2 linked regions of the Cellulophaga algicola DSM 14237 genome follow. The protein of the gene in region 2 interacts with the protein of the main gene of each other region in a pairwise test. Links are inferred from orthologs where the notes say so. Each region holds a gene or a part of one and is shown on either strand. Other genes may lie near its edges. The genes, in order: ftsA and CELAL_RS04470.

Evidence for each region.
Region 1: the proteins of CELAL_RS04470 (region 2) and ftsA interact in binary tests that used the Escherichia coli proteins (3 or more experiments, as listed by UniProt). The link is inferred for Cellulophaga algicola DSM 14237 from one-to-one orthologs.

The regions. Positions count from the first base shown.
Region 1 is NC_014934.1:2,533,179-2,544,113, reverse strand. The notes cover bases 8,137-10,929. They hold ftsA (cell division protein FtsA), read right to left. Parts: upstream 10,310-10,929; coding sequence 8,963-10,309; downstream 8,137-8,962. Other genes in these bases: CELAL_RS11015 (cell division protein FtsQ/DivIB), read right to left, coding at 10,313-10,929; ftsZ (cell division protein FtsZ), read right to left, coding at 8,137-8,921. Outside these bases: CELAL_RS11070 (transglycosylase domain-containing protein), read right to left, coding at 1-1,975; CELAL_RS11065 (hypothetical protein), read right to left, coding at 2,204-2,707; CELAL_RS11060 (hypothetical protein), read right to left, coding at 2,849-3,217; CELAL_RS11055 (hypothetical protein), read left to right, coding at 3,369-4,322; CELAL_RS11050 (PA3715 family protein), read right to left, coding at 4,330-5,082; CELAL_RS11040 (GIY-YIG nuclease family protein), read right to left, coding at 5,680-5,928; CELAL_RS11035 (GIY-YIG nuclease family protein), read right to left, coding at 6,127-6,375; CELAL_RS11030 (GatB/YqeY domain-containing protein), read right to left, coding at 6,450-6,899; more of ftsZ, read right to left, coding at 6,990-8,136; more of CELAL_RS11015, read right to left, coding at 10,930-10,935. UniProt on the Escherichia coli protein: Essential cell division protein that assists in the assembly of the Z ring. May serve as the principal membrane anchor for the Z ring.
Region 2 is NC_014934.1:1,031,759-1,042,897, reverse strand. The notes cover bases 5,475-8,471. They hold CELAL_RS04470 (rod shape-determining protein), read right to left. Parts: upstream 7,489-8,471; coding sequence 6,460-7,488; downstream 5,475-6,459. Other genes in these bases: purH (bifunctional phosphoribosylaminoimidazolecarboxamide formyltransferase/IMP cyclohydrolase), read right to left, coding at 7,544-8,471; mreC (rod shape-determining protein MreC), read right to left, coding at 5,538-6,371. In the rest of the region: CELAL_RS04500 (protein adenylyltransferase SelO), read right to left, coding at 1-941; CELAL_RS04495 (DNA/RNA non-specific endonuclease), read left to right, coding at 1,025-1,825; rod shape-determining protein RodA, read right to left, coding at 1,822-3,105; CELAL_RS04485 (peptidoglycan D,D-transpeptidase FtsI family protein), read right to left, coding at 3,095-4,963; more of purH, read right to left, coding at 8,472-9,076; CELAL_RS04460 (GAF domain-containing protein), read right to left, coding at 9,170-9,622; CELAL_RS04455 (hypothetical protein), read right to left, coding at 9,696-10,646; CELAL_RS04450 (HYC_CC_PP family protein), read left to right, coding at 10,798-11,139. UniProt on the Escherichia coli protein: Forms membrane-associated dynamic filaments that are essential for cell shape determination. Acts by regulating cell wall synthesis and cell elongation, and thus cell shape.

The sequences.
Region 1 (10,935 bases), 1.5 Mb from region 2 along the record:
GCGATGCTCCAATAAACCATCCATCTCCGTTATTTTGTGTGGTACCTGTTTTTCCAATTAAATTATACGGAATCCCATAGCCCATTAATCGTTGTGCTGTTCCATTTGTAACGACACCCTCCATCATTTTTTGGAGTTGTTTTACATGAGTGTACCCTGCAACGCGCCCTTGGTATTCTGGTTTAGCTTCAAATACAACAGCACCGTCTTCGTTTATTATTCGCTCTATCGTAAAAGGCTTTATCTTATTACCTCCGTTAGAAATACTAGCATAAGCTGTCGCCATTTCTAAGAGACTAATATCTGCCGTCCCTAAAACAATAGAAGGAACCTCTGGAAGCTGTGCTTCTACACCCATTTTTTTCGCCTGAGCTAAAACACGTTCTACCCCAACTTTTAACTGTATGTTTACAGAAACAGTATTGACTGAATTTGCTAGTGCGCCATGCATACTGTAACTACCACCATACCCACCAGCAGCATTCCTAGGCTGCCAATCTTCATATTCTGCATAAGTAACCAAATTATTATTATAATAACTACACACGTCTTGCCCCGCTTCTAGAGCAGCTAAATAAGTTATAGGCTTAAATGTAGATCCTACCTGACGTGGTGTACGTATATTATCTGTTTGACTAAAACCATAATCAATTCCGCCAACATACCCCATTATTCTCCCAGAAGTACTGCTCATTACGAATAAACTTGCATGCAATCTATTGATACTTTTTGCTATAGAATCTTCTAAAGACATTAACTTAAGCTCATAGCCTTTACCAACTTCCCAATAGTTTCTTTTTTTCTTTTCTTTCACAAACAAAGCAAGTTCCTCATCACTTTTACCTTCCGCTTTTAACTTTTTAACCTCTTTTGTTTGATCTGTTAATATCTTAAGTAATGCTTCTTTACCTCCTTCTGTCGTAGCTGCATCCCAATATTGATCCATCAATTTTTGTAAATTTTCAATCTGACGATTCAATGCTTTTTCTGCATATTCTTGAATTGATGTATTTAAAGTAGTATACACACTTAGACCATCTGCCTCCAAATCATAAATATGACCATCTTCTGCAGGATTTTCTGCGGCCCACGCAGCAAATTCTTCTGCCACTAAATCTTTAAAGTAAGAAGAAAAAGAAGAGGTCTTTTTAGGCAATTGATAGTCTAAAACCAAAGGTTTTTTAGCCGCTTCTTTTTCGGCCTCTGTTATATAGCCATATTTTGCCATTTGGCTTAATACAACATTTCTACGATTGGTTGCTCTTTCAGGATTTATTCTAGGATTGTAGTAAGACGGCGCCTTTAATACTCCTACCAAAGTGGCACACTCTTCTAAGGATAGTTTTTCGGGGGGCTTGTTAAAAAAACGATAGGCTGCTTTTTCTATACCATAAATATTTTCTCCGAAAGAAACGGTATTAAAATACAACAACAGTATCTCATCTTTACTATAGATACTTTCTAAACGTTTAGCAATAAATAACTCCCTGATTTTATTTATAGGAGTTGAAAGAAAAAATCGCTTCTGTCTCCCAAAAATATTCTTTGCAACTTGTTGTGTTACGGTACTACCACCACCAGCGTTTTGACCTAACAGAATAGATTTTATAAACACCCGACCATAACTTTTATAGTCTATCCCTCCGTGGGTATAAAAACGGCTATCCTCTGTAGCTACTAAAGCATCTTTTAAATATTTTGAAATTTGAGTACTATCTGCATTAGATCTATTTTGAAGAAAATAATACCCTATCGGTTCGTTATTTGATGCATAAATAGTAGAGGTAACTGGGTTTTCTAACTGCAAGAGATATTCTTTTGTTGGTAGTTTACCAAAAGCTCCAAAGTAAATAAGAATTAAAAAAAAAGCAGAAAACAAAAAGCCAATACCTATTAAATAAAAGAAACTTTTAAAAGGGTGTTTTCGGAGAAACTTGAATACTGTTTTAGCTTTAGTAACTATTGTGTTTTTCAAGTTTATAATTTTTTCCATAGGCTTTGTTAGTCGCTACACTAAAAAAATTGAGCGCGCAAAAATAACTTTTTTTAATCACCTGCATACCAATAGTCTAAAATACTATTGTTCATCTGCTTACGACCATTAAAATATGTACGGAATATACAAAAAATGATTAACCAATAGCATTTAAAACAAAAAACCATTGTTTCTCAACAATGGTTTTTAAGGAATAACAAACTAAAATTAAGCCACTTGCTTAACATTACTTTCTAAAGTAATTAGCTGATTAATCAGCATTTTCCACTTCTCGATTCTTTTAACCTCAAAATCTTCTGAATAGTTAAGTGTTTCATCATAAAAATTAAGTTCAAAATACTGACCTGACTTCAAGGTTATTTTCAGATCCAGTTTTTCTAAATGTGAATCTTTTTTATTTTTTACTTTGAAGAATTTTCTTTGCTCTAAAATCATGCAATCTTTTACAGAAGAAATGGCTACCACGCGCTCATAGGTTTCTTTTTCTGAGAATTTCAAGAACACTAATTTTTGTTTATTTTCATCGATTCCGATGTATGCATTTCCCCAAAGCTCACTCTGAGAGATTGTTAATTGATTTTTTGTGTTTAATGCTTTTGCTGCTTCTTCAACTTTTTTAGAAGTAGACTTCCCTGACATGTTAAATAAAAAGAAGGGAATAAAAATTATGCCTACTAAAACTAGACATATGGTTATAACTGAAGTATCCATGTTATATTTTGTTTTTAAAATGATGATAGAAAAGAGCTCTTAAATCTTTGTATCCAATTTTTAATACAGCTTGATTTAATGCACTCCATAAAATACCAGCAACAACTCTTGTGGTGCTAGTCCATAAAAATCATTTAAAAACTAAGGAAAGGAATGAAATTGATAGGCAATCTGATGTGTATCAAATTTAAGATCTATAAAACCGCTAGAAGAAATATATAATAAAGCGATTTGATTTTTGCAAATACATAAATTTTCTAATGGATTTAAAGAAGATCCAAAAACTAAATTTACGGTAATGTCCGGATTGGAAGAAGTCGTATTTTCCCAAAGAACATTAAGTGCATCTACATTGATCGTAACTCTATCTTGTAGTGCAGTTTGGTCAAGAATAATAGCTACATCTAAATTGTCATGCTTCGCTTGGAATTCAACAGCCGCATACGACCCTTGAAAACTGCTACATAACAGTATAAATAATAAACTCTTAAACCACAACATCTTGCTCATCTAAAAAGATAAATTTAATGTACTTATAAAAATACAAAGGTACACTAATATTTAATCTACAATCTTTTTTATAATTCCTTTAACGAAACAATTATTCTCCTACATTTACGCGATTTTTTTAGAAAAGATATTATTTTAATTCCTATATTAAATGAATGAACTTATAATTTGTTTGGGTTTTTTTATTGCTGCCTATTCTGTTATTGCAAATGATGTTATACAAACACTGGGAACTTTTATTTCATCAAATAGTAAAACAAAATGGTGGTATCTATGGGCTTTTGCAGGCACCATATTAACACTAACCTTATTTTTTGGATGGTATACTAACCATGGCGATGTTTCTTTTGGCCGCTTATCTCTAATACCTCTGCCGAACCCTTTACCTTGGTGGTATCTTCTTGCGCCATTAAGTTTATTAATCATTACTAAATTTGGCATTCCTGTGAGTACCACATTTATGATTTTGAGTGTATTCTCTTCTGGACAATTAATTGAGAAAATGATTTTTAAATCTATCTTTGGCTATGTTCTTGCCTTTGTAGCAGCATTACTACTATACCTGATTATTGCTAAGAAATTAGAATCCAAAGCCGCGATCCGTTTAATGGATAAAAAGAAGCAGAAACCCTATTGGCTAGTTGCACAGTGGTTTTCTACAGGCTTTTTATGGTCACAATGGTTAATTCAGGACTTCGCCAATATTTTTGTCTTTTTACCACGCCAATTAAGCATTTATGAATTAGGAGTATCCCTTATTGTTATTTTAAGCATCATGGGATACATCTTTAATGTAAAAGGAGGAAACATACAGAAGATTGTAAATCAGAAATCTAACACACAGCATATTCGCTCTGCAACGATTATAGATGCTTGCTACGGAGTATTACTTTACCTATTTACCATTTTAAATGATGTTCCTATGAGCACCACTTGGACATTCGTAGGTATTTTAGCAGGTAGAGAGATTGCCATAAAATATCTTTTAGAGAAAAAACAACTAAAAACAACCTATACTCTTATCATCAAAGATTTAGCAAAAGTGAATATAGGGCTTATGATAAGTATTTTGATTGCGTACTTGATTCAGTTTTTAAAAGCATAATTTATATTTATTGGTATTTACCGTTTTCAAACGTCAATACTTGATCTTGATTTGTAATCTTTTCTTCTTCAACGCAATCACCGTTTGCAGCTTCTTTTCTAGTTGTTGTTCTCACAGTGCTTTTTACTAAAATATCAAAATAGCCATTTGTTTTTGTTTCCTTAAGGATTAACACTTTTTCAACGCCACTTAGGTCTGCTTCGCATTCTGAGTCCACTTCGCCCCCATAGCTCATCATTTCAAAATTTTTCAAAACCTGTTTTAGGGTATTATTTTCATCAAAAAATAACGAAATTGTTTCATGACTATACGGATTCGGATGTGAGTTATTGTAATAATAAACCCGAATACCAAAAGCGTTTCGGGTATCTGAAATATCATAAGGAGCCGTATCAATCTTTATTTCCGCCAATCTAACGGCATCTGAATACCACTCGTTCGTTAATGAACCTTCAAAATATCTGGATTTTATTTTCCCTGTATTAGTTTCTATAATTAGAATATGGCTATTAAGCTCAAAATAACCTTCCTCTTCTTGGACAATTTCTGGAATAACAACAATCGTTTCTTCCGGATTATTAGGCTGTACTTTAGCTACCACTAGATCCGTTTTACATACAGACAAATCTAAATCTAGCTGATGTAGTAGCGTCTCTAAATGAGTTATTTCTTGAGAAGCAACAAATCCAGAATAAAAGAAAACTAAAAGTATAACAAAACGTTTTATAATACCCTTGAAAAAATATGCTCGTTTAATCATATATTTTATTTCGTGTTTTCATTTTAAAGAATTCAAGATACTAATATTTATCTTACCCCAAAAAAGGTCTTTTAAGATTGAACTCCGTTAATCCCTTAAACTCCGCTTTGAAAATAGCGAGTTCCGTAAATATATACGCAAAACAAAAATCGATAATTCAAGAAAAACGAATTAGGGATGAACTGCGTTGCTCCCTTAAAGCTCCGCTTTGAAAATAAAAAGTCTCACAAAATATACCCAAGCAAGCATTAAAACTATATTCAACATTTTCACGAATAAGGGATGAACTGCGTTGATCCCTTAAAGCTCCGCTTTGAAAATAAAAAGTCTCACAAAATATAGGCAAGCAAGCTTGTATATTTTGTGAGACTTTTTATTTATTCGTGACCGCGAAGGGATTCGAACCCCCAACCCTCAGAGCCGAAATCTGATATTCTATCCAGTTGAACTACGCAGCCGTTATTATTTTTTTTTAAAAATTCTCTGCCATTTCCGGTTTTGAAATATTTTATTCTTTACCACTTTTTAACATATACATAGTACTTCATACCTATACTTGGTATTCCCTGCCTGCCGGTAGGCGGGTATCCAGTTGAACTACGCAGCCGTTATTATTTTCTTTAAAAATTCTCTACCGCTTCCAGTTTTGAAATATTTTTCTCTTAGTATAGCCTCTTCCCTTGTTTCAAATACTTCAAAATAAACCAATCTCCAAGGAATAAACCCTTTGGTTGATTTAGTTTTTCCTGAATTATGTTCTTTAATTCGCTTATCTATATCTACAGTATGTCCTTTATACCATCTTTGATCTTTCTTACTTTCTAACACATAAACATAGTACTTCATACCTACACTTGATATTCCCTGCCTGCCGGCAGGCAGGTATCCAGTTGAACTACGCAGCCGTTATTATTTTTTTTTAAAAATTCTCTGCCATTTCCGGTTTTGAAATATTTTATTCTTTACCACTTTTTAACATATACATAGTACTTCATACCTATACTTGGTATTCCCTGCCTGCCGGTAGGCGGGTATCCAGTTGAACTACGCAGCCGTTATTATTTTCTTTAAAAATTCTCTACCGCTTCCAGTTTTGAAATATTTTTCTCTTAGTATAGCCTCTTCCCTTGTTTCAAATACTTCAAAACAAACCAATCTCCAAGGAATAAACCCTTTGGTTGATTTAGTTTTTCCTGAATTATGTTCTTTAATTCGCTTATCTATATCTACAGTATGTCCTTTATACCATCTTTGATCTTTCTCACTTTCTAACACATAAACATAGTACTTCATACCTACACTTGATATTCCCTGCCTGCCGGCAGGCAGGTATCCAGTTGAACTACGCAGCCGTTATTATTTTCTTACTATGCTAATTTCTTTTTTACGATCATAGAAATAGTTTTACCGTCTGCTTGACCTGCAAGCGCTTTGGAAACCATACCCATAACTTTACCCATATCTTTCATACCCTCTGCACCAGTAGCTTCAATAGTCTGTAATACTACTTTTTCTATCTCTTCTTCAGTTAACTGCTCTGGTAAGAACTTTTCTATAATAGCTACTTGAGCCAATTCTGGGGCAGCCAAATCTTCTCTTCCTTGTTCATTGAAAATAGCAGCACTATCCCTACGTTGCTTTACTAATTTCTGAACTAACTGAATTTCTGCATCTTCTGAAATAGCTTCTCCCGAACCAATTTCTGTTTGCATCAATAATAACGCAGATTTAATTGCTCTTAACGATTCTAAAGCTACTTTATCTTTAGCTTTCATCGCTGTTTTAATCTCGGTCATTACCTGATCCTGTAAGCTCATAACATTTTATTTTAGCGGCACGAAGATAAAAAAAATAAACCCAAAAATACTGTGTATTTCTGGGTTTATACAATTCTTAAAAAACAAAAGTTAATCTACATTATCATGTAAAAAAGAATTGTTTGTTCTTATTTGAATATCATCATTACTATCTTCACTTAATGATGTTCTAGATATTTTGTTTTCTCTATTCACTTCATTTAAATGAACTCCCTGACGTTTGTACGCTGGGTGCTTTTCTATTTCATCAATATGCTTAGCATTATTGTTTTGAAATTTATAATTGAAGTCTTTTAATTTACGCTTTCTTTCTTCAGACCTACTTCTAAGAAGCTCTTCTAAAGGCATATCCATAGGATCTACATGAGCAGCTTCTTCTACATGCTTAGTTTCCTTTTCAACTGTTTTTTGCTCAAAACGCATTTCTTCTTCTATAACCTTAGGTGCTACTTTTTCTGCTTTAGACTTAGCTTCATTAAGTTTCCCCTCTAGCTCCATATAATCATCAAGACTATAGCGTTTTTCACCTTCTTTATTATATTCTACTACCGGAATGACTTCAATAGGATCTTTTACATCCATATCTTTAACTTCATCATCCAAAGAAAACAGAACAACGTTCTCTCTCTTCTTTTCTTTAGTTTTTTCTACCTCAGAGCCATCAAAACTAAATAGAAATTGATCATCTTCTATTTTTGTTGAAGAAACAGTAATTGGAGCAATAACCTCAAAATCATCAATCTTAGCTTTTGAATCTACTATAATAAAATCATCACCTACATTTTCAGCAATTACTTCATCATAGAATACATTAAAATTCTTAATATAGCTTGAAGTCGGAATCAAATCCATCTCTGGCTTATCTTCTTTTAAAACATGCTTTACTACTTTAGGCTCTTCTTTTACTTTTTCCTCTTCTTCTTCGACCAACTGAAAAACTACATTCTCTGAACCCATTAACAATTGTTCTGCCTTTTGACTATCTTCAAGTGTATGGATTATTTTTTTAGATTCTGTATTTACAATAGTATCCTGTTGGTCTATATTAAAACCCGTAGCGATCACGGTTACAGCAATTGCTTCCCCCAGTGTTTCGTCTTCACCAACACCCATAATGATGTTTGCGCTATGACCCGCTTCATTTTGTATATGATCGTTGATCTCTCCTATTTCGTCAATAGTGATTTCTTTAGTACCGGAAACAATTAATAATAATACATTCTTAGCTCCAGAGATTTTATTATCATTTAACAATGGTGAATCTAAGGCACTCATTATAGCTTCATTTGCTCTATTTGAACCTGATGAAGTTGAAGACCCCATGATTGCTGTACCACTATTAGAAAGTACAGTTTTAGCATCACGTAAATCAATATTTTGCGTATAGTGATGTGTTATAACCTCTGCAATACCTCTAGCAGCTGTAGCTAAAACTTCATCTGCTTTAGAGAAACCTGCCTTGAAGCCTAAGTTTCCGTAAACCTCTCTTAATTTATTATTATTTATAACGATAAGAGAATCTACATTATTACGTAATTTTTCAATCCCTGCTTGCGCTTGCTTGGTTCTCATTTGACCTTCAAACTGAAAAGGAATTGTAACAATACCAACCGTAAGGATATCCAGTTCCCTAGCTTGTTTTGCTATCATTGGTGCCGCACCTGTTCCAGTACCACCGCCCATTCCTGCAGTAATGAAAACCATTTTAGTGTTGGTACCCAACATATTTTTTATTTCTTCCATACTCTCAATAGCAGACTGCTCTCCCACTTCTGGGTTTGCGCCAGCACCAAGACCTTCAGTTAAGGAAACCCCTAATTGAATTTTATTCGGTACTGTACTATTATCAAGCGCTTGGGAATCTGTATTACAGATAATGAAATCAACGCCATTTATTCCCGCCAAATACATGTGGTTAATTGCATTGCTTCCGCCACCACCTACCCCGATGACTTTTATTACATTACTTTGATTTTTGGGCAAATCAAAGGAAATACTTCCAAATTCGTTATCGTTACTCATACGTTCTGTATTACTGGTTATACTGTGTTCTCGTGCTTTTTTTATTCTGCGTTATCCAAAAAATCTTTCAACTTATCTGACCATTTGTCAAATATAGATTTACGTTCTCTTTGGACTTCCGGTTTTACTACTGTAGTTTCTGCTTCAGTAGCTTCATCATTCATTTCATTTTCTGGCAATTGAGTCTGCAGTTCTTCTTCCTCAGCCTCAATTGCCTCACTCTTAGCTTTAGTTTTCAATGCGTTCATTAAAAGCCCTACTGCTGTTGCATATAACGGACTCGCAATTTCCTCATCAGAATCTCCTGCTAAATGTTCGTTTGGATAACCAATTCGGGTATCCATACCTGTAATATATTCTACCAATTGTTTTAAATGTTTCAACTGGCTGCCACCACCCGTTAATACAATCCCTGCAATTAATTTTTTCTTTTGTTCGTCATGACCATAATTCTTGATCTCGACATATACTTGTTCTACAATTTCCACAACTCTTGCATGGATAATTTTAGACAAATTCTTTAGCGTTATTTCCTTAGGCTCTCTTCCTCGTAATCCTGGAATAGATACTATTTCGTTTTCTTTATTCTCTCCTGGCCATGCAGAACCAAACTTAATCTTAAGCAACTCTGCTTGCTTTTCAATGATAGAACAACCTTCTTTGATATCTTCCGTAATTACATTTCCACCAAATGGAATTACCGCTGTATGGCGAATAATGCCATCCTTGAAAATTGCTAAATCTGTAGTACCACCACCTATATCAATCAAAGCAACACCTGCTTCTTTTTCTTCTTGACTTAATACCGCATTTGCAGATGCCAATGGTTCCAACGTAATACTGCCTAAATCTAAGCCTGCACTTTTAATACAACGTCCTACATTTTTAATAGAAGATACTTGACCTACAACTACATGAAAATTAGCTTCTAAACGAGCGCCGTACATTCCCATTGGTTCCTTAATCTCTGCCTGACCATCAATTTTATATTCTTGAGGTAAAACATGAATAATTTCCTCACCAGGAAGCATAATTAATTTATATACTTGATTACATAACTTATCTACATCGTCCTCATTGATTACCTGTTCAGAATCATCTCTTGTAATGTAATCACTGTGTTGCAAACTACGGATGTGCTGCCCTGCTATACCTACTACTACCGAACCAATTTTTAATCCTGAATTAGATTCCGCTTGTTCTACAGCTTGTTGAATTGATTGTATGGTTTGTGTGATGTTATTCACAACACCTCTATGCACCCCAAGACTTTTAGATTTTCCAATCCCTAAAATCTCAATCTTCCCATACTCATTCTCCTTACCGATTATGGCAACTATTTTGGTAGTCCCAATATCTAAACCAACTGAATATTTACCTTGTTCCATATCTTAAATTTTGGTGCACACTACTTGATTATTATACTCTAAGCTCACTAAACTATATTGCGCAAGCGAATTATCTTTTTGCCCTTTTTTATAAAAAGCTCTGAACTTGTTAAACTTCTGACTTAACTCTTCTGCTTTTCCTAGGTTTACGACAAAACTTTCTGTTCTAAATTTTAACTGATATTTTTGGTTTTTTAATACCTGTACACCAATTACGTTTTTACGCAAAAAATCCTCTCCGTTTACATAGTTCAATATATAATATACTTCTCCCAAGCTATCCTCCGTTATATTTCCTGTTATAACAGGAACCCTTGCGGAATGATTTCTAGACAGCGGCATATGCTTTCCTTCATCATCAAGATAATATATTGTACTACTTTCCACACGACCAATGGGGTTACGTTGCGCGATTTTCGTCGTCAACTTACCATTTACCGTGAGGTAGACTTGAGCTTTTTTAACCATTTCGTTGGCCTCAATGGCCTTTTCCATAGTATTCAAAACTAAATTTTCTTTAGGTACAATATCAAACCCTTGAAAACTTTGTATTAACAATTTATTAACCATACCCGTAGTCATGTATAAATTATTATCATCTGTAAAGGTTACATCGAGCTCTGAAA
Region 2 (11,139 bases):
CCAATATTAGGTTGGTTTCCGTAACGGTATCGCTTATGTTGACGATCTGTTGTGTTTGGTGTCCAAGCATCATCATATCCTTCTAGCCAGCCATAAGGGCCATAATCAATAGTTAACCCTAGGATAGACATGTTATCTGTATTCATTACGCCATGAACAAAGCCTACGCGTTGCCAATGAATAATCATCGTTAAGGTTCGTTGGGCTACAGTTTTAAATAATTGGATATACCCCTCTTTGTTGGTGCTTTTAATTTCAGGGAATAATTCTTTTATCGTGTAATCAACTAGGGTTGTAAGTGTTTTATAATCTTGCCTAGAGCTGAATATTTCATAATTTCCGAATCGTAAAAAGCTAGGGGCTACTCTAGTTACTATAGCTCCTTTTTCATAGTCAGGATTACCATTATAAAGCACATCACGTAATACTTGATCTCCAGTCAGGGCTATTGAAAGTGCACGTGTAGTGGGTACACCTAGATGATACATTGCTTCACTGCATAGGTATTCTCGAATAGAAGACCGTAATACGGCTAGGCCATCTGCTGTACGAGAATATGGGGTTTCTCCTGCACCTTTTAATTGCAATGTCCAGCGTTTGTTTTTATGAACTAGTTCGCCTAAGTTTATTGCACGACCATCACCCAGTTGCCCTGCCCAATTTCCAAATTGATGGCCACCATAACACATCGCATAGGGATGAGAATTTTCGCCAATTTTATTTCCGGTAAATAGAAGTAAAAATTCTTCGCTTTTTAACGCTTCATTACTTAAGCCTAATTCTGAGGCCATTTCTTTGGAAGTATGGATTAGTTCCGGTTGAGCTGTTTTCTTTGGGGTCACAAAAGAAAAACATGCACCACTAATTTGCCGTCTAGAGTTTTCTAAAATAGGGTCTTGTGGTAGTGTCTTAGTAAATGTATCTTGAAGTTCAAATTTCATAAATCAGTATACTTATTAAGTTGATGTCTTAGTCGTAATAGAATATACAAAATTAAAGTAACTTGCCAATCTGACTGATGATTATGAAAAATAAAACAATATATTCTCTATTAATGGTAGTATGTCTTGTTGGTTTTTGGCTGTTTGAAAATTTTTATACACCAGATACCTATACAGCTCCAGAAGGAGTAGCACCTAAAGTGAATATTCCTTTTGATTTTCTTCCCAGTTCTACCACAGGAGAAATTGTTCAACATAATTATTTTACGTTGTCTTATAGTGAAAAGCATGAGCAAGCCGAGTGGGTTGCGTATCAATTAGATAGAAATCAACTCACCTATGATGATAGGACGCGTCCTTATTTTATAGAAGATCCTCAAGTGCGTACCAAATCTGCTGATTATAAAAATTACAAACGCTCGGGGTATGATCGAGGGCATCTCTGTCCTGCAGGAGACCGTAGATTTTCTGAATATGCCTATAATGAAACTTTTTATACGAGTAATATAAGTCCGCAAAATCGAGAGTTCAATGCGGGAATTTGGAACGAATTGGAAAATACGGTACGCTATTGGACAAAAAAGTACGATGGGGTGTATGTAATTACGGCGGGGGTTTTAAGTGATGGTCTCGATAGTATTGGAGATGAAGATGTGACCGTGCCTGCTTATTTTTATAAAATAGTAGCAAGAAGAGATGGCGCTGAAATTAAAGCAATTGCCTTCTTATTTAAAAATAAAGAAAGTAAGAGTTCATTAAAAAGCCATGTAGTTACTATTGATAAAATAGAACAAAAAACGGGTATTGATTTTTTTGAAAAATTACCCAATGCTATGGAAGATAAATTTGAAAGTACAGTAATTTTAGAAAATTGGAAGTTCTAGAAACCTTCCTTCAGTCGGTTAGAATCCATTTTTAAAAAGATAAATAATAAAGCTGTAAAACCTAGAAGACCAGAGCCACCATAACTAAAAAAAGGCAAAGGAATACCAATGGTAGGTAGGACCCCTATCACCATTCCTATATTTATAAAATAGTGGACTAAAAGTATTGAAATTACACCATATCCATACATACGGTTAAACGCATTTTTTTGTCTCTCAGAAAGATATACAAGCCTAAGTAGTAGAGTTGTAAATAGAATAATAACTATAGTGGTTCCTAAGAATCCCCATTCTTCGCCTACTGTACTAAAAATATAATCTGTATGTTGTTCTGGTACAAAATCTCCTTTGGTACGGGTACCTTCTAGGAATCCTTTTCCGAAAAATCCTCCTGATTCAATGGCTTTTTCAGATTGGTACGTATTGTAGCCAATTGTTTTTCTTATTTCTTCTAGTTTAGAAGGGTCCTTTTCTAGACTCAGCCAAAGGCTAAAACGGTCTCTATGGCGTTGTTCAAAAACATTTTCGAAAACAAAATTTACGGATAATGAAAAGAGTAGGGTAATGATGTAAACACCCACTACTGGTATTACTGGTATTTTATAAGATTGCTTTTTTAGTAATAAAAAAATGGCCAATATTAAGCCTATGATAATGGCTATCCATATGGTACCAAACATAAGCGTACAAACAAATATTAATATGGTATATAAGCCTATGCCTAAATAGAATTGAGGGACCCCTTCTCTAAAAAGAACGAACACTAAGGAGAAAAACACCAATGCACTCCCGGGATCTGGCTGTGGAATAACGAGTATTGCAGGTATTAAAAGTATTAAAAAAGAATAGAGTTGGTCTTTTCTTCTTCGAATATCTGTTTGAATATCACTAAGGTATTTAGCGACAGCTAAAGCGGTTGCAACTTTTGCTAATTCTGACGGTTGTAAATTAAAAAAACCAAGATTGTACCAAGAAGTAGCTCCGGCAATTGTGGTTCCGAAAACAAAGAGTCCAAGTAAAAGAGCTAAAGAAATAACGTATATTACGCTAGAGAAACGTTCAAAAAAGTTACTCTCTAATGCTAAAATTATGACAATTAGAACGAGGTCTAAGGCTATAAAAATTAGTTGTTTTCCGTAAATTGTGGAGAAGTCAAATATGTTGTCTTGTCCTTCAGAGTAGGTGCTAGAATAGATGTTTATCCAACCAATTGCTATTAGAAGTACAAATATTAAAATAGATAACCAGTCTACTCTTCTTAATAGTCCTTTACCAAACACGCTCGTTAATTATAAATGGTTCACCACTAATTGCTTTAGCATATTCCTTTTCTAAGGTTCTATCTAACATTCTTTTTTCTAAATCTGTTCTAGTAATTTTTCCTTTAATGTATTTTTCTATTAAAAGTGATGCAATATGACCTGCATACCGACCTCCATAATACCCATTTTCAATATATACTGCTACGGCAATTTTAGGGTTATCTACTGGAGCAAAAGCAATAAAAACGGAATGATCGGTAAGTTGTGTTCTTACGCCATCTATTCTTGTGTAATTCTCTACAGTTCCTGTTTTTCCTGCAATATCTATACCGGGTACTTGAACGCCTCTCCCGGTCCCATGCTTATACACATTCGCCATGCCTTGAACAACAGGTTCAAAATGTTTTTTATCTATTGTAGTAAAATGTTGTTCTAGATACTTCTGATTGGTAATTTTTTTCCCTTCTACCTCTTTGAGTACATGTGGAATAATATAATAACCGCGATTGGCAATTGCCGCAGTCATATTAGCTAATTGTAAGGGGGTAACAAGGATTTCTCCTTGACCAATAGCATTTGATATAAAGTAAGAAGATGACCATCTATTATCACCATACATACGGTCATAGGTTTCTTTTGTAGGTATAGATCCGCTTCGGCCTGTAGGGATATCAGATCCTAAGAAATTTCCTAATCCAAAGCTTTCTACATGTTTGTCCCAAACATCCATTCCTTCATCTGTAGTTGGAAATTTTTCAAATATTTTTCTAAATGTACCAGCGAAATAGGCATTACAAGATTTGTAAATTCCCACATCTAAATCTCTTAAGCCACCACCACAGTGGCAACCTCTTTTTTTGTTACCCACATAAAAACCATTATAACATTGGATTTTGGTCTCAGGAGTAATTACGTTTTCTTGTAGCGCTATTAACGCATTTATTGTTTTAAAAGGAGATCCTGGTGAGGTTTGCGCAAGCACAGAACGGTCATAAGTTGGTTGCGCTATAGAATCATTATAGAGTTTGGTGTAGTTCTTAGAGCGTTCGCGGCCAACTAATAAACCAGGGTCGTAGGTAGGACCAGAAATCATAGCTAAAATTTCTCCAGTCGCAGGTTCAATAGCAACAACTCCACCTCGTTTTCCATTCATTAATAATTCTCCATATTCTTGGAGTTTTTTGTCAATCGTAATTTTAATTTCTTTTCCTTGTTCAGGTAAAGTATCTAAAATACCATTTTTGTAAGGCCCTATATCTCTGTTAAATCTATCTTTCTGAATATATTTTACGCCTTTTCTACCTCGGAGGATTTCTTCGTATTGTTTTTCTATACCAGTTCTACCCTTTAACTCTCCAAGTTTGTAGTATGGGTTTTCATTTAGTTCATAATCATTTACCTCTGAAATAAACCCAAATACATTTGCGCCACTATGGGTGTCATAGTATCGTAAAGATCTTTTCTGGATATAAAAACCTTTGTATTTGCGCATTTTCTCTTGTAAACGTGCGTAATCTTTCTTTGATAATTGAGGAACTAATACAGAAGGTAATCTAGGAGAGTAATTTTTTGCTTTCGCAAATTGTTTTAAGAACCTATCTTTTTCTATGCCTAGTAGTTTGCAAAATTCCAAAGTGTCTAACTCTTTAACTTCACGAGGAATAATCATGACATCATATGCCGGCTGATTGGCAACTAATAAATCACCATTACGATCGTATATATAGCCGCGTTCAGGATAATCATAAATTGCTTTTATAGCAGTATCTTTCGTTACTTGCATGGACGAGTGTCTAAACACTTGCAGGTAGGAGAGTCTACCAATGAAGGTTAGGCCTATAAGAATAATGATGGATGATAATAGTATTTTTTTCATTTTTTGATGAAAATCAACAAATTAGAGTCTTCAGTAATTAAAATTTGCTTCAAAATTAGGTAGAATTTCTGTCTAGTTTTCTTTTTTAACACTGAAAAGAGAGCTTATTAAAATGCATAGAAATAAAGAGGCAATACTTACAACAAGTATTTTCTTTAAAATTAGAAGAAAATTATCAAAATTAAAAACTTCTAGGGTAAAGAAAACGGTATGATGTATCACAATTAACAAAGCTATATAAGTTATTTGCTGAATTCGAGGTGCAGACGTTAGTCTGAAACTTTGAAATTCAAAATTTACTCCAAAACAAAAACGCATAATAGTGGGTCTTAGGTATGCTATGGTTAATGTCGCAGCGGTATGAATTGCGAGGGTGTCTGAGAAAACGTCTATAGTGAGTCCTAAGAAAAATGAGATAATAAGAAATATGGCTCTATTTTGCTTTATTGGATACCAATATAAAAACAAGATATAAATCATGGGGTTTATAAAGCCCCAAAAATTAATATTATTAAAAATTAGAACTTGAGCTAAAACAAGCGCAATAAAGCGAACGATATTTATAAAGTAATATTTACTTGCCATTTGTTGTTGCTGATTCTAATTCTTCTAAAGTAACACGATTGGTGTTGTTAATTATATACACATTTTTAAGATTTGACATATCATTAAAAAGTGAAATATTTATGGTATATGAACTTTTTGAAACATCTAAACCAAAACTTTTTATAGTTCCTATAGGTATGTTTTCTGGAAAAATACTAGAGGCAGCTCCAGTTAATATCGTGTCACCAACTTTAATAGGAATACGTCTAGGAATATCAATAAGCTGTACGGTATTAAAATCTTTGGTATCCCAGATTAGGGACCCAAAATTTTCAGTATTTTTTAGCTTGGCATTTAAATTCGATTTTCTATTTAAAATGCTTTGTACTCTTGAAAATTTACCGCTTGTATTTTCTACGATGCCAAGTATTCCGTTTGGGGTGATAACACCCATATCTTGTTGGATGCCGTTTTTAGAGCCCTTATTTAATGTGATGTAATTGTCTAGGTTAGAATAGCTGTTCTTGATAATTTTTGCAGAAATAATGGTATAATCCATTAAAGTACTGTCTATTTTAATACTATTAACAGGTACCTCAGCATTGTAATCTTTGTTGATGATAATACGTCTTAAGCGCATATTTTCATCCACTAATTTCTGATTTTCTTTTTCTAAATAGAAATAAGAAGAAATTCCATTCGAAGTTTTGTAAACGCCACCTGTTAACCAATTTGCTGAATTAAAAAATTTTGATTGGTGGTACGAATGCGATTGAATGGTAAAGGCAAGTGAAATAAATAATAGGAATAAATAAAGGAGCAGATTTTTATTCCGAAATATAAAATTGATAATCTGTTGCATTCACTTTAATTATTTTTGAGTGCGGCAAAACCGTTAAAGCACTTTTGTAATATAGTATTAGAAAAGTGCTCTAAGATTAAGCTATTCGCTATTTAATCAAGATACTTTTGTAGCGTTCAAGATTCTTTAATGCGATTCCTGTTCCACGTACAACTGCTCTTAATGGATCTTCTGCTATATATACGGGTAAATCTGTTTTTTGAGATAGCCTACGGTCTAAACCTCTTAACATAGAACCACCACCTGCTAGGTAAATACCTGTATTGTAAATATCTGCAGCAAGTTCTGGAGGTGTTTGTGATAAGGTTTCCATAACGGCATCTTCTACACGTAAGATAGATTTGTCTAACGCTTTAGCAATTTCTCTATAAGAAATTTGAACTTGTTTTGGTTTCCCTGTCAATAAATCTCTACCTTGAACAGACATTTCATCTGGAGGTGTTTGTAAATCTTCAGTAGCAGAACCTATTGTAATCTTAATATTTTCAGCGGTACTTTCTCCAACATAAAGGTTGTGTTGTGTACGCATGTAATAAATAATGTCATTCGTGAAAACGTCACCTGCAATTTTTACAGATTTATCACAAACAATACCACCCAAAGCAATTACAGCTATTTCTGTAGTACCACCACCTATATCTACAATCATGTTTCCTTTTGGTTGCATAATATCTAAGCCAATACCAATAGCAGCGGCCATAGGTTCATGAATTAAATATACTTCCTTACCATTAACACGTTCTGCAGATTCTTTTACGGCACGCATTTCTACTTCGGTAATACCAGAAGGAATACAAATAACCATTCGCAAGGCAGGAGGGAACCATTTTTTCTTTAAAGCTGGAATGTTCTTAATGAACATATTTATCATCTTTTCAGAAGCATCAAAATCGGCAATTACACCATCTTTAAGAGGGCGTATTGTCTTTATATTTTCATGAGTTTTTCCTTGCATCATGTTGGCTTCTTTACCAACAGCAATTATTTTCCCACTAATTCTATCTCTGGCTACGATAGAAGGGCTATCAACGACAACTTTGTCGTTATGTATTATAAGAGTGTTAGCAGTACCTAAGTCAATAGCTATTTCCTCTGTCAAGAAATCAAAAAATCCCATTTCTATTTATTTGGTTGTGTACTAAAAGTAAGTTTTATCGACGAAAGTAACAAAATTAATGTTTAAAATGACGTGTACCGGTCATTACCATAGAAATTCCATTAGAATTACAGTAATCTACGCTTAATTCGTCTTTTATTGACCCTCCAGGCTGAATTACACTTGAAATTCCGCTGTTGCCCGCAATTTCAACACAATCAGGGAAAGGAAAAAATGCATCACTCGCCATAACGGCACCTTTCAAATCAAAATTAAATGTGTTTGCTTTATGTATCGCTTGGTTAAGGGCATCAACTCTTGATGTTTGTCCTGTTCCGCTAGCAAATAATTGTTTGTTTTTAGCAAGAACGATAGTATTCGATTTTGTATGCTTACATAATTTTGAAGCAAATATTAAATCTTCAACTTCTTGTGCAGTTGGGGCTGTTTTGGTAGCTGTTTTTAAATCGGCCTCAGCATCTGTAATAAGATCTTTACCTTGAACTAAAACACCATTTAAACAGGTGCGAACTGTAGTTTGCGGCAATTCTATTTCGTTTTGAATTAGAATAATTCTGTTTTTCTTTCCTTTTAAAATTTCTAAAGCATCGGCAGCATAGCTAGGAGCAATAACAACTTCGCAAAATAGTTTATGAATTTCTTCGGCTGTAGCCTTATCAATTTCTTTGTTACTAATCAAGACTCCTCCAAATGCAGAGACAGGATCTCCTGCTAAGGCATCTACATAGGCTTGGTGTAAGCTGCTTCTTGAGGCTAAACCACACGCATTATTGTGTTTTAAGATAGCAAATGTAGGTTCGTCATTTTTAAACTCTCCCATTAAATTCACAGCAGCATCAACATCTAGAAGATTGTTGTATGATAATTCTTTTCCATGAAGTTTGTTAAACATTGCATCAAAATCTCCAAAGAAAAAGCCTTTTTGGTGTGGGTTTTCGCCGTAACGTAAAACCTGACCATTAGTTTCGCTAATTTTTAAAACAGTTTCTTGCGCGTCTTTATTAAAATAGTTAAAAATTGCTGTGTCATAATGAGAAGAAACATTGAAAGATTTACCTGCAAAACGCTTACGATCTTCAAGTGTTGTTGTACCCTCATTTGCAGAAATCAACGCTAAAACTTCAGCATAATCTTCCATAGAAGAAACACAAAGTACATCCTTGAAATTTTTAGCAGCTGCACGAATTAAAGAAATACCACCTATATCAATTTTTTCTATAATATCTTGCTCTGATGCACCACTAGCTACTGTTTTTTCAAAAGGATATAAATCAACAATAACAATATCTATTTGCGGAATTTCAAATTCAGCCAATTGTTTTTGGTCATTTTCATTGTCTTGACGATTCAAGATACCTCCAAATACTTTTGGGTGTAATGTTTTTACACGGCCACCTAAAATAGAAGGGTAACTAGTTACATCTTCAACAGGGACTACATCTATGCCTAAATCACGAACAAATTTTTCTGTACCACCAGTAGAATATATGGTAATACCTAGTTCTTGAAATTTTTTAACAATTGGCGCTAAGCCATCTTTGTGAAATACTGAAATTAATGCTGATGTAGCTTTTTTGGTGGTGCTCATTTTTATGTGCTTATGATTAATATCTTAAGCACGCAAAAGTAATTTTTTTGAAGTTAAAAAAGCCTCGATTTTAGCAATAAAAAATATTAAATTTTAAAGAATTTTAGCAACTTCAGCATTTATGAACTCTAAAAAGTGCTCATCATCCTTTGTGAAAGGATCAGGAGTGTTAGAATCAATATCTATTTGACCAATGTTTTCGCCATTTACAAATAGAGGAATTACAATTTCTGCTTTTACGGTAATGCTACAAGCAATATAATTATCTTGGGCTTTAACGTCTGGAACTATAAAGTTTTCATTGCTTACAGCTACTTGGCCGCAAATGCCTTTTCCAAAAGGAATAATGATATGGTCTGTAGGCGCCCCTGCGTATGGCCCTAATTTTAACTCGTTTTTATCTCCGTTTTTAAAATAGAATCCTACCCAGTCATAATGAGGAATGTTCTCTTTAAGTAATTCGCAAATTTGTTGTAGCCTAGCATCAGTTGTAAGCTCGGCGCTATTGGTAATCGTTGTTATTTGTGGAGTTAATGTCTTGAACATTTTTTTTCGGCAAAGATATAGATTAGTTCTTAAAATTTAATTTTGATAGCGACTAAAAAATAGGCGATACGTTTTAGTTGTCGCATATTTTTACAGGAATATTGCACTGGGCAAGTCGCTGTGATCCAGTGTTTGCAGGAACGGCAATGTCATCAGAACCATTATATATAACAGATTCAATAGTTTCGGGTACGTAAATTTGCACGCGTGTTTTTGAGTATCCGGAAGGGAAATATCGAATGTAATATCCGTCTGGGTGTAATGACCATCTGCCACGCTTTATTTCACTATTTGTTACAGGTGCTGCACCTCCTAAAATAGCTAGAGCTTCAAATTCCTCGTACGTGCTAAGTCCTGATTCAAACATACCGCGCATCTTATTTTCAATTTCAATAACCGTTTGTATAGTTGGAGGTGCATGGCTAATTGCTTTCTGTACGGCACTTTCTGGAACAAAACCTATGATGCCTTTATTGAGACTTAATAGTTGTTCTGCGTTTAATAATTTAGAAGCAGTTAATTTTAAAGGAGTACTTAATTTTGAGAATTTAGTTTTGGCTATTATCGCCCATAGTAGTAATTGTACTTCTTGTTGGGCAATCTCTGGGTGTGCTTCGTAATTTTTGAGAATAGCAATAACAATAGCTTCTTTTTTTCCTAAAACAGGGGCGAATAAATATCCATCGCCTTCACTAGGACCATGGGTACCTGCTTTTAGACAAAAGCTCATACCTTCAAATTCATAATACCCTGGTGTTAATTTGTAGTTATTATCAGTATCTCTCGGTTGTAAACAAAGTGCAGAAAAAGTAATTTCGTCTCCAAAATTATCATCAAGGTCTACTGTGGTGTTTGTATCTTCAAAATTAGTAGACACAGGATCTTTGCTCAATTTTTTATAACTCACTTTACCTATAGCGTTGGTAACTTTTTCTTTTGCGGAATCAAATATTCCTTGCGCATGTAAAGTACCTTGGAATAAGATAATTAAACTAAGTAAAGTGATGACTTTTTGATTTTTCATTACAAGTGTTGGTTTTTAAATAGGGCGTTAAATTATATAAAATAAGATAAACTACCCTTTTTGACTGTAAACTAGGTATTTAGCATTAAAAATTAGTTAATGTATTGTCTTATATGATAAGAAGGTATTATTATTTTGTAATTTTGCAGCAATGAAAAAATGGCTTGTAACTATACTGTCAGTAACTATGGCAATTTTGCTATTGGCTTCTACGATTTCGTGGAGGGTAGAGAAGCATTATTGTTTAGGACATCTTATGGATATTGCCTTATTTACAGCTGCGCAAGATTGTGGTATGAATATGGTTTTTCAATCTGATGACAGTAGTGAGCATCTTCAAGATTCAAATTCTTGTTGCGATGATGAAACAATCATTACAGAAGGACAAGATGATTTAGTAGTTCATGATAATGATTTTGATTTAGCACAGCAATTCTTTATCATCGCATACGCCTATTCTTATTTTAATTTATTTGGCAATGGATTAAAAGTG